DNA from 2 places in the Pseudescherichia sp. genome. Region 1 is predicted to be linked to the other one. Evidence: predicted binding sites of a transcription regulator. Region 1 holds the regulator's gene; the other holds the start of a gene.
The links. The regulator Fur, encoded in region 1, represses iron uptake genes when iron is present. The targets are predictions, from matches to a motif close to ATAATAATGAGAACNACTATCAA.

Region 1 (5,944 bases):
TCGGTTGAATCAACGCTTGGCGTCTATTTTGTTCCGGCGCTGACGGGACTCGGTGCGCCCTGGTGGGATGAAAATGCCCGTGGGGTGATCTGCGGCCTGAGCCGTGGCGTAAAACGCGCGCACCTCATCCGGGCGGCGTTGGAGGCCATCACCTACCAGATCGCCGATGTGGTTACCGCCATGCGGCAGCACAACGATTTTACGCTGACCGCGTTAATGGTGGATGGCGGTCCGACTAAAAATGACTGGCTGATGCAGTATCAGTCAGACCTGCTGGGTTGCCCGGTTATGCGCAGCGACGTGCCTGAACTGTCAGCTATCGGGGCGGCACTCTTAGCGCGCAAAGCCGTGGGGCAACTCTCACTCGATGAGCTGAAACCGTACCTTTACCCGCATAGCGAATTTCGCCCCAACATGGAGCGTCATGGCCGTTTACAAAAACGCTGGCGGGAGTGGCAACAAGCCGTCGAAAGAACCCTACACAAATTCTGAATAGCGGGCGAGGAGGGAAGTATGGGCTATGTATTCGAAAATAAAACGGTCGTCATTACCGGGGCCGCCAAAGGCATCGGTGAGGGTATCGCCAGAAAATTTGCTGATGCGGGGGCGAATTTGGTGCTATCGGATCACTCAGAAGAGGTCACAGAGACCGCAGAGCGACTGAGAGAGGAGTACCATGAAAATATCATCTCCTTCGTTGCCGATGTCACCAATGAAGAGCAGGTCACCGAGCTTTACAGGCTCGCGCATCATACCTTTGGCACTATTGATGTCTCTATCCAAAACGCCGGCATTATCACTATCGACCGCTTCGATAAAATGACGCGTCAGGAGTTCGATAACGTCCTCAACGTGAATACCACCGGCGTATGGCTATGCTGCCGCGAAGCCGCAAAGTATATGGTCAAACAGCAGAGCGGACGTCTGATTAACACCTCCTCCGGGCAGGGGCGCGTTGGCTTTATCTACACCCCGCACTACGCCGCCAGCAAAATGGGTGTGATTGGCATTACCCAAAGCCTCGCCCTTGAGCTGGCCCAGCACAACATTACGGTTAACGCGTTCTGCCCAGGGATCATCGAGACCAATATGTGGGACTACAACGACCGTGTCTGGGGCGAGATCCTGAGTACGCCAGAGAAGCAGTATAAAAAAGGCGAACTCATGGATGAATGGGTGCAGGGGATCCCCCTTAAGCGGGCGGGCAAACCTGCCGACGTTGCCGGGCTGGTGGCATTTCTGGCGTCCGAGGACGCGGCCTACATTACAGGACAAACCATCAACGTGGATGGCGGCTTGATCATGTCGTAACACATTTTGGAGTGAAATCATGGATAAATATTTTTCCCAAAGACTGTTTGATTTAAGCGATCGCGTCGCGTTTGTTACCGGGGCAGGCAGCGGTATTGGTCAAATGATTGCTTACGGTTTTGCCAGCGCGGGGGCGAAGGTGGCCTGCTTCGATCTGCGTGAGGACGGTGGCCTGGCGGACACCGTGAGCACTATTCAGGAGATGGGCGGCAGCGCCTTTGCTTATACCGGCGACGTACGCGATATCGCCCATCTGCGCGCTGCCATCGCTGAAGTGAAGACGCAGTTTGGCCGCCTTGATGTGGCGCTCAACGCCGCCGGGATTGCCAACGCCAATCCGGCGCTGGAGATGGAGCCCGATCAGTGGCAGCGGGTGATCGATATCAACCTCACCGGCGTCTGGAACAGCTGCAAAGCCGAGGCGGAGCTGATGCTGGAGAGCGGCGGTGGCTCGATCATTAATATCGCCTCTATGTCAGGGGTGATTGTTAACCGGGGTCTGGAGCAGGCTCACTACAACTGCTCTAAGGCGGGGGTGATCCACTTAAGCAAAAGCCTGGCGATGGAGTGGGCGGAGAAAAATATCCGCGTCAACACGATTAGCCCAGGCTACACGGCGACGCCAATGAACACCCGTCCAGAGATGGTGCATCAGACAAAATCGTTTGAGAGCCAGACGCCGATGCAGCGTATGGCAAAGGTTGAAGAGATGGCGGGCCCGGCGATTTTTCTTGCCGCGGATGCCTCATCGTTCTGCACCGGTGTAGATCTGCTGGTCGATGGCGGGTTTGTTTGCTGGTAACGGGAGATGCTTTTTCGCCCGTTGGGCACAGTGTGGGTTTGTAGGCCCGCGTAAGCGAAGCGCCACCGGGCGTTATTATGTTGACGCTGCAATGCCGGGCGGCACTGCGTTTGCCCGGCCTACGGTCTCGCTCTTCCCATAAAAAAGGGCCACCCTAAGGTGGCCCGTTTTTTGTTACCGTTTCAATCACAGCTTACGCGGCGTCGTTTCATGCGCGTGTTCATTTTCACGGCAGTCGCCTTCGGCACAGTGACCATAGAGATAGAGGCTGTGGTTCGTCAGGCGGATGCCATGCTTAGTGGCGATTTCACGCTGGCGAGCTTCGATAGAGTCATCGCTAAATTCGATCACTTTGCCACAGTCGAGGCAGATCAGATGATCGTGGTGATGCTGCTGAGTCAGTTCGAAAACGGATTTGCCGCCTTCAAAGTTATGACGGGTCACGATCCCGGCATCATCAAACTGGTTGAGCACGCGATACACGGTAGCCAGACCAATTTCCTCGCCCATATCGATCAGTCGCTTGTATAAGTCTTCCGCACTGACATGATGGTTATCCGGTCCCTGAAGCACTTCCAGAATTTTTAAACGAGGAAGCGTGACTTTCAAGCCGGCCTTCTTTAATGCGGTGTTATTGTCAGTCATGCGGAGTCTGTCCTGTTGCTAATCGATCCACTTCCGAGGCGGAAGTTAATGAGAATGACCTTGAGTAAATGCGTCTCATTATAGAATTGCCACTTCTAAATGAAAACTACAAGTCCTCAAGTAAAGTATGCGTATAAAACGTGGCCTCGCCAACAAACAATCGTTGCGCGACCCGTTTGACCAGGGGATATTGTACAGGTATGTACGCGAAAGTTAAAAAATTGTAGCAATTATTTCTATTGCTTTTATCTATCAATAGCGGCGCAGCACGAAGGCCACGCCGTTAACATCAGGCGTTAACGATCTCGTCCAGGTGTAGCTCTTCAGAGATCTGCTTGACCCACTTCTCAACGCGCTCGGCGGTCAGCTCCGGCTGACGATCTTCGTCAATAGCAAGTCCGACGAAGTGGTCGTCATCGGCCAGGCCTTTAGACGCTTCAAAATGATAACCCGCGGTTGGCCAGTGACCTACGATAGTTGCACCGTTGGGTTCAATGATATCACGAATGGTGCCGAGTGCATCACAGAAGTACTCTGCATAGTCCTCCTGATCGCCGCAGCCGAACAGCGCCACCAGCTTACCGTTGAAATCCACCTCTTCCAGGGTTGGGAAGAAGTCGTCCCAGTCGCACTGCGCTTCACCATAGTACCAGGTCGGGATGCCCAGCAGCAGGATATCATAGCCTTCCAGATCTTCTTTGCTGCTCTTGGCAATGTCATGCACGTCGGCAATCTCTTTACCAAGCTGCTTCTGGATCATCTTCGCGATATTTTCGGTGTTACCGGTGTCGCTACCGAAAAAAATGCCTGTAATTGCCATGAGTAAAATAACCTCTTGAAACTTAATAATATGGTGGTGGAGCACAGCCCACGGATAAGGGCAATAATAGCAGAACAGAGCCATACGCGAAATTCGTAATCGTTCGGACTGCACTCTGTGCTACATGAAAGTGTGATTTGACGAGATTTTCAGACGTCGCCCTGGCGATGCAGGGCCTGGAGCTGGGTGAGCAGCAGCTCTTCGATCAGCTCGCTGCGGCTCATCTGCCGGGCATCGGCCAGCGCATTGAGCGCCTCAACGGCGTCAGCGTTCATCTTCAGCTCGACGCGCTTAAGTCCGCGAACTTTATCGCGTTTAAGCTGGTTGCGCTTGTTGATGCGTAGCTGTTCGTCACGCGAAAGCGGATTCGTTTTCGGTCGTCCCGGGCGACGCTCGTTCGCGAACAGATCTAGTGTCGTACGGTCCGTTTGTTCTTTTGCCATGATTTAGGGTGACGTCGGGGAAAACAGGCTGCCAGGGTAACCCTGTGCGATTAGCGCGCCATCATACATCAGCAGAGCAGGGACGCCAACGACCGTAAGCCCTGCCGCGTCCGGTCGCCGGGTTTTTAATCAGCCCGCATCGTTTGCCAGATAGCGGCGGATCGCCCGCAGCACCGCCTCGGGCTTTTCAGCATGCACCCAGTGACCGGCTCCGGCAATCACATGCGCCCGTGCCTGCGGGAACTGGGCCAGCAGCGCATCGCGATGTGCCTCGGTGACGTAGGGCGACTGGCCACCGCGGACAAACAGCGCCGGGCGATCCCAGGCCGGTACGGTCTGCCAGCCAATAATCTCTTCATAGCGGTCCCACAGAACCGGCACGTTGAAGCGCCACTCACCGTCAATGAACGATTTCAGAAGAAACTGAATAACGCCCTCTTCATGCAGGGTCTGACGCATCAGCGCAGCGGCCTGCTGGCGGCTGGTGGCCCCTGCAGCCGTCACCGCCTTGATAGCGGCAAAAATCTCGTCATGACGACGTACCTGATAGTCAACCGGGGCAATATCAATAGCAACCAGCCGATCGATCCGTTCTGGGGCAAGCGCGGTAAGCGCCATTACCGCCTTGCCGCCCATAGAGTGGCCGATAAAGGTGGCCTTTTCGAGGCCCTGCGCGTCGAGGGTATCCAGCAGATCCTGCGCCATCGCCGGGTAGTTCATCTCCGGCGAGCGGGGAGAGAGACCGTGGTTGCGCATATCCACCTGGATGATATCGTGATCGTTTACCAGATCGCGCGCCAGCACGCCGAGGTTGTCCAGGCTGCCAAACAGGCCGTGAACCAGGACAACGGGAGAATTGTTGTGCGGATGTTGTGCAGATTGCGCTCGGGTATTCAATTTCATGGCAAAGTTCTTTTTTTCGCTCTGTCGGGTTAGGGTATTATGTTGACCATTCTACCGCCTGGCTGCAAGGGGTCGACGCGAACCGACTTTTGCCTGACGTTAACCGTTGTTGAGATTTCGCCTATAATCCCAACAGCTTGTATTCAGATAAGATACTCCACTGGATTAAAATGAAAACGATCGAAGTTGATGATGAGCTTTACAGCTATATTGCTAGCCATACCAAACACATCGGCGAGAGCGCATCCGAGATTTTACGCCGGATGCTGAAGTTTACCGCCAACGGCAGCAGGCCAGCGGCCACCGCCCCGAAAGAGGCCGCCATTGTCAACGTCCCGGCCGAAGTGAAGCCGGTTAATCCTGTAAAAGACAAAGTCCGTGCCATGCGCGAACTGCTGCTCTCTGACGAATATGCAGAACAGCGCAAAGCGGTTAACCGCTTCATGCTGGTGCTGTCTACACTCTATTCATTGGATGAGAAAGCGTTTGCCGAGGCGACGGAGTCCCTGCATGGCCGTACCCGCGTCTACTTTGCGGGCAGTGAGCAGACGCTGCTGCAAAACGGGGCACAGACCAAACCTAAGCACCTGGCGAATACGCCATACTGGGTGATCACGAATACGAATACGGACCGCAAACGCAGCATGGTGGAGCATATCATGCAGTCGATGCAGTTCCCGGTGGAGCTGATTGACAAGGTTTGCGGCACAATCTAACCCTTGCATAAGAAGGATCAGGCAATGGCAAATCATGAACGCGCAGGACAGCCTGCACAACAGGGCGATCTGATTAATGTCGCTCAGCTTACCGCGCAGTACTACGTGCTGAAGCCGGAAACGGGCAACAGCGAACATGCGGTAAAATTCGGCACCTCCGGCCATCGCGGCAGTTCGGTACGCCATAGCTTCAATGAACCGCACATTCTGGCCATTGCGCAGGCGATTGCCGAAGAGCGCGCTAAAAACGGCATTACCGGGCCGTGCTATGTCGGTAAGGATACCCACGCGCTCTCCGAGCCGG
Region 2 (5,944 bases), on a different contig from region 1:
GTGTTCAGAGGGGGAAGCGTGTGAGTGGTTATGCGCCATGAGTCTTATTCCATTTTAACTATTCTCAGCGGCTTACATCATTACAGATTTTTATTTCCTCGCCACAAAAAAATAAGGAGAGCCGTAGCTCTCCTCATATTGCATAACAACGTGATTACTGCGAAGTACCATCAGTTTTGGTATCAACGTCGTTATTCATACCGTCACCGGTTTCAACTTTTTTATTCACGTCCGGGCAACGGCCGTCTTTACACATGCTGTTTTTATGGATGTCGTCTTTATCCATATGCTGGCCGTCGGCGCTGGTTGACGCTCCGCCGTTGGAGTGCAGCATGCCGCCGCTGGAGGTGTTACCCGTACCGGTAGCGCCACCGGTTGCAGTACCGGTTGTGCCGGTCGTGTTAGTTCCGGTAGAGCCGGTTGCTGCGTTGGTGTTGCCGGTATTGATGTCGTTGTTGTTAACGTGATTAGGCTGCAGATTCTGTTTAGCGCCCGGTGCTACGGCCCCGGCGTCTGCAGCAGCATTGGCTGCACCGTTGCTGTTAGATGCTGCGAGTGCTGCGCCGCTAGCCAGAGTCAGGGTAGTCGTCAGTAAAATTGTGGCCAGTTTATTCATTTTCATAATCGTGCTCCTGTTCTCGTCATTACATTGGATAGCGATATCCAACAGTGCAGATGCGAAACGGATTATTCGCTCAGTAGTGAAAGATGCCACTTCTTACCGAAAAGGCAGAATGGAATCTGGATAAAAAATAAAAACAAAGTGGTTACAGGTAAAAAGTTTAGTCACGTTGCCAGCGTTCGCTAGCGGGTAACCCTTTTTTATCACTTTTCAGGAATATTCCGTATTGAGTGTAAAAGTGCGTTTACAGTTCCTGACCGAGCCGTTAGATTGGAGGGATTGCACTCTCTGACATAAGTATGGCAAACGCTGGAACGATCATGAATTATCAGAACGACGATTTACGCATTAAAGAGATTAACGAACTGTTACCCCCTGTCGCACTGCTGGAGAAGTTCCCGGCGACCGAGACCGCAGCCAACACGGTGTCTCATGCCCGTAAGGCTATTCATAAGATCCTCAAAGGCAGTGACGATCGTCTGCTGGTCGTAATCGGACCCTGCTCCATTCACGATCCGGCGGCGGCCAAAGAGTACGCCGCCCGCCTGCTGACCCTGCGTGAAGAGCTAAAGGGTGAGCTGGAGATCGTGATGCGCGTCTATTTTGAAAAGCCGCGTACCACCGTGGGCTGGAAAGGGCTGATAAACGATCCGCATATGGATAACAGTTTCCAGATCAATGACGGCCTGCGCATCGCCCGCAAGCTGCTGCTGGAGATTAACGACAGCGGCCTGCCAGCGGCGGGGGAGTTCCTTGATATGATCACCCCGCAGTACGTTGCCGATCTGATGAGCTGGGGGGCAATTGGCGCACGCACCACCGAATCTCAGGTGCATCGCGAGCTGGCGTCCGGGCTCTCCTGCCCGGTAGGTTTCAAAAACGGTACCGATGGCACCATTAAGGTGGCGATTGACGCGATCAACGCAGCCGGGGCGCCGCACTGCTTCCTCTCCGTCACCAAGTGGGGCCACTCGGCCATTGTGAATACCAGCGGCAACGGCGACTGCCATATCATTCTGCGCGGCGGCAAAGAGCCGAACTACAGTGCGAAGCACGTGGCAGAGGTGAAGCAGGGGCTGGAAAAAGCCGGGCTGGCACCGCAGGTGATGATCGACTTCAGCCACGCTAACTCCAGCAAGCAGTTCAAGAAGCAGATGACCGTGGGTGAAGATGTCTGTCAGCAGATCGCTGGTGGGGAGAAAGCGATAATTGGCGTGATGATTGAGAGCCATCTGGTAGAGGGCAACCAGAGCCTGGAGAGCGGTGAGCCGCTGGTCTATGGCAAGAGCGTGACGGATGCCTGCATTGGCTGGGAAGATACCGACACTATTCTGCGTCAGCTGGCTAACGCGGTGAAAGCGCGTCGCGGTTGATAATTATGCCCGGCAGCCTAATGCCGCCGGGCAATCTTAAATTACTTCGCTTTACCCTGGTTCGCTACCGCCGCCGCTTTTGCAGCGATTTCGTCAGCGTTGCCCAGATAGTAGTGTTTGATCGGCTTGAAGTTTTCGTCGAACTCGTACACCAGCGGTACGCCGGTCGGGATGTTCAGCTCAAGGATCTCATCTTCACCCATGTCGTCCAGGTACTTCACCAGCGCACGCAGGGAGTTACCGTGAGCGGCAATGATCACGCGCTCGCCGCTTTTCAGGCGCGGCAGAATGGTTTCATTCCAGTAAGGGATCACGCGATCGATGGTCAGCGCCAGGCTCTCGGTCAGCGGCAGCTCCTGCTCGGTCAGAGATGCGTAACGCGGATCGTGGCCCGGGAAGCGCTCGTCGTCTTTGGTCAGCGCCGGCGGCGTCACCGCGAAGCCACGACGCCACTGCTTAACCTGCTCGTCACCGTACTTCTCAGCGGTTTCGGCTTTGTTCAAGCCCTGCAGCGCACCGTAGTGACGCTCGTTCAGTTTCCAGGACTTCTCTACCGGCAGCCAGGCCTGATCGAGTTCATCAAGGACGTTCCACAGGGTGTGGATGGCGCGTTTCAGCACGGAAGTGTAGGCAAAATCAAAGCTGAAGCCTTCTTCTTTCAGCAGCTTACCTGCTGATTTTGCTTCGCTCACGCCTTTCTCGGACAGGTCAACATCGTACCAGCCGGTGAAGCGGTTTTCGTTGTTCCACTGGCTTTCGCCATGACGAACCAGAACGAGCTTAGTAACAGCCATACTCTCTCCTTAATAAACCTGATTGAATAATAACAATTCTCATTATATTGCCGTGGCGACGCCAGCAGCAACGCATAACCATTACCATAGCGAAAATAGTGGCGTAGTGTAAGGTGCTTGTGAAATCGGGGTTAGGATTTTGTCGGCAAACGGTGCTTATTTCAGCAGGATGGGCAAATATTTGCCTGTAGGCCCGGCAAGCGCAGCGCCGCCGGGCGTATCCAACTATTGCGGAATAAACTGATACTCGGTCAGGCTCACGTACTCCGCGCCGGGGCGCAGGATGGCGTCAGGCTGCGGATACTCCGGATGGTTCGGGCTATCCGGCAGGAACTCGCTCTCCAGCGCCAGCCCCTGATACGCGCTGTACTCGCCCTGTTCGCGGGCAGGCGTGCCTTCAAGATAGTTGCCGGAGTAGAACTGCAGCGCCGGAGCAGTGGTGTAGACGCTCATCTGTAGCTTCCTGTCCGCCGACCAGAGGTGTGCCGCGGGCTGGCTGACATCACCGTTCGCCTGCAGCAGGAAAGCGTGATCGTACCCCTTAACCTTCCGCTGATCCTCATCCTGTAAAAAATCATCCGCGATGGTTTTCGGCTGACGGAAGTCGAAGCTAGTGCCATCAACCGCCTTCACTCCCTGGTAAGGGATACCGGTTTCATCTACCGGCAGGTACGCATCGGCCAGCAGCTGCAGCTGGTGGTCGCGCACGTCCGACTGCACGCCGTTAAGGTTAAAGTAGGCGTGATTGGTCAGGTTTACCGGGCAGGGCTTATCCACGGTGGCGCGGTACTCAATCGAGATGCGGTTATCCTCCGTCAGGCGGAAGAGGGCGCTGGCATTCAGGTTGCCAGGGTAACCCTGGTCACCGTCGGGGGAGGTCAGGCTCAGCAGCGCTTCGCTGTCGTTCTTACGCACGATACGCCAGCGGCGTTTATCAAAGCCTTCCGGCCCGCCGTGAAGCTGGTTTTCACCCTGGCTCGGCAGCAGCGAGTAGCTCTGCCCGTCGAGGGTGAAGCGGCTTTTGGCGATGCGGTTGGCGTAGCGGCCCACCGACGCGCCCAGGTAGGCGGTCTGCTCCACGTAGCGCTGGGGGGTGTTACAGCCTAAAAGCGTTTCACGCACTGAGCCGTCCGACATCGGCACGCGAGCGGAGAGCAGGGTTGCGCCCCAGTCCATGAGGGTAACCACCATCCCCGCGCCGTTGCGCAGGGTGATTAAGCGGTATGCCAGCCCGTCCGGGGCCAGCGCAGGGGTTTCGTTTAGCACTGTCCGGCCCCCTCTGATGCTTTGCAGACGTAGAAGGTCTCTTTGATACCGGTTTTGGCTTCATACTGTGCCGCCACCGCCTCCTGAACCTGGGAAACCAGCTCTTCCGGCACCAGCGCCACGATGCAGCCGCCGAAGCCGCCACCGGTCATGCGCACGCCGCCTTTGTCGCCGATGGTCTCCTTAACAATCTCTACCAGGGTATCGATCTGCGGCACGGTGATCTCGAAATCATCGCGCATAGAGGCGTGGGAGGCGGCCATCAGCTCGCCCATCCGCTGCAGATCGCCTCTCTCCAGCGCGTCGGCTGCTTCAACCGTACGCTGGTTTTCAGTCAGTACGTGGCGCACGCGTTTGGCAACGAGCGGATCCAGCTCGTTGGCCACGGCGTTGAACTGCTCCAGGGAGACGTCGCGCAGGGCAGGCTGCTGGAAGAAGCGCGCCCCGGTTTCACACTGCTCGCGGCGGGTGTTGTACTCGCTGCCGACCAGGGTGCGTTTGAAATTGCTGTTGATGATGATCACCGCCACGCCCTGCGGCATGGAGACCGCGCGGGTGCCCAGCGTACGGCAGTCGAGCAGCAGAGCATGATCTTTTTTGCCAAGAGCAGAGATCAGCTGATCCATAATGCCGCAGTTGCAGCCGACAAACTGGTTTTCTGCCTCCTGACCATTGAGGGCGATCTGCGCCCCGTCCAGCGGCAGGTGATAGAGCTGCTGGAAGACCGTACCCACGGCGACCTCCAGCGAGGCCGACGAGCTTAAGCCCGCGCCCTGCGGCACGTTACCGCTGATCACCAGATCCGCCCCGCCAAAGCTTTTATCGCGATTAAGCAGATGCTTCACCACGCCACGGACGTAGTTTGACCACTGCTGGCTGTCGTGAGCGAGGATCGGCGCATCGAGAGAGAACGCGTCGGTCTGGTTGTCGTAGTCGGCGGCGATAACGCGCACGGTGCGATCCGTACGCGGCGCGGCGCTAATCACCGTCTGGTAGTCGATGGCGCACGGCAGCACGAAGCCGTCGTTATAGTCGGTATGCTCGCCGATCAGGTTGACGCGGCCCGGAGCCTGAAACGTATGCGTGGCAGGGTAGCCGAACTTCTCAGCAAACAGAGATTGCGTTTTTTCTTTCAGACTCATGGTTAAACTCCTGATTCGCGAAAATGGATATCACTGACCGCCCGCAGGCGCTCGGCGGCCTGTTCCGCCGTGAGATCGCGCTGGGTCTCCGCCAGCATCTCATAGCCGACCATAAACTTGCGCACCGTGGCGGAGCGCAGCAGCGGCGGATAGAAGTGGGCGTGCAGCTGCCAGTGTGAATTCTCTTCGCCGTTAAACGGTGCCCCGTGCCAGCCCATTGAGTAGGGGAAGGAGCACTGGAACAGGTTGTCATAGCGGCTGGTTAATTTTTTCAGGGCCAGAGCGAGGTCGCTGCGCTGGTCGTCGCTGAGATCGGTAATGCGCAGCACCGGGGCTTTCGGCAGCAGCAGCGTCTCAAACGGCCAGGCCGCCCAGTAGGGCACCACCGCCAGCCAGTGCTCGGTCTCGACCACGGTACGGCTACCGTCGGCCTGCTCGCGCTTGACGTAGTCCAGCAGCATTGGCGCACCGTTAGCGGCAAAATAGTCTCGCTGCAGGCGGTCTTCCCGCTCAATCTCATTGGGCAGGAAGCTGTTGGCCCACACCTGGCCGTGCGGATGGGGGTTAGAACAGCCCATCGCCGCCCCTTTATTTTCGAACACCTGCACCCAGGGATAGGTTTCACCCAGCTCGGCGGTCTGCGCCTGCCAGGTCTGGACGACCTCTTCCAGCGCCGGGAGGCTCAGCTCCGGCAGGGTTTTGCTGTGATCCGGGGAGAAGCAGATCACCCGGCTGACGCCGCGGGCG

Region 2: the regulator Fur is predicted to act here: its motif matches at 2,816-2,838, upstream of gpmA (2,3-diphosphoglycerate-dependent phosphoglycerate mutase).

What each region holds. Positions count from the first base shown of each region.
Region 1 covers NZ_DAMBWA010000007.1:50,692-56,635, reverse strand. The annotation lists gene RTX96_RS11185 (FGGY-family carbohydrate kinase) at 1-492, shown strand, start outside; gene RTX96_RS11180 (SDR family oxidoreductase) at 514-1,311, shown strand; gene RTX96_RS11175 (SDR family oxidoreductase) at 1,331-2,113, shown strand; gene fur (ferric iron uptake transcriptional regulator) at 2,300-2,758, opposite strand; gene fldA (flavodoxin FldA) at 3,048-3,578, opposite strand; gene ybfE (LexA regulated protein) at 3,728-4,021, opposite strand; gene ybfF (esterase) at 4,151-4,924, opposite strand; gene seqA (replication initiation negative regulator SeqA) at 5,095-5,640, shown strand; gene pgm (phosphoglucomutase (alpha-D-glucose-1,6-bisphosphate-dependent)) at 5,665-5,944, shown strand, end outside.
Region 2 covers NZ_DAMBWA010000018.1:3,639-9,582, forward strand. The annotation lists gene zitB (CDF family zinc transporter ZitB) at 1-39, opposite strand, end outside; gene RTX96_RS18860 (protein YbgS) at 155-622, opposite strand; gene aroG (3-deoxy-7-phosphoheptulonate synthase AroG) at 943-1,995, shown strand; gene gpmA (2,3-diphosphoglycerate-dependent phosphoglycerate mutase) at 2,037-2,789, opposite strand; gene galM (galactose-1-epimerase) at 3,015-4,055, opposite strand; gene galK (galactokinase) at 4,049-5,197, opposite strand; gene galT (galactose-1-phosphate uridylyltransferase) at 5,200-5,944, opposite strand, start outside.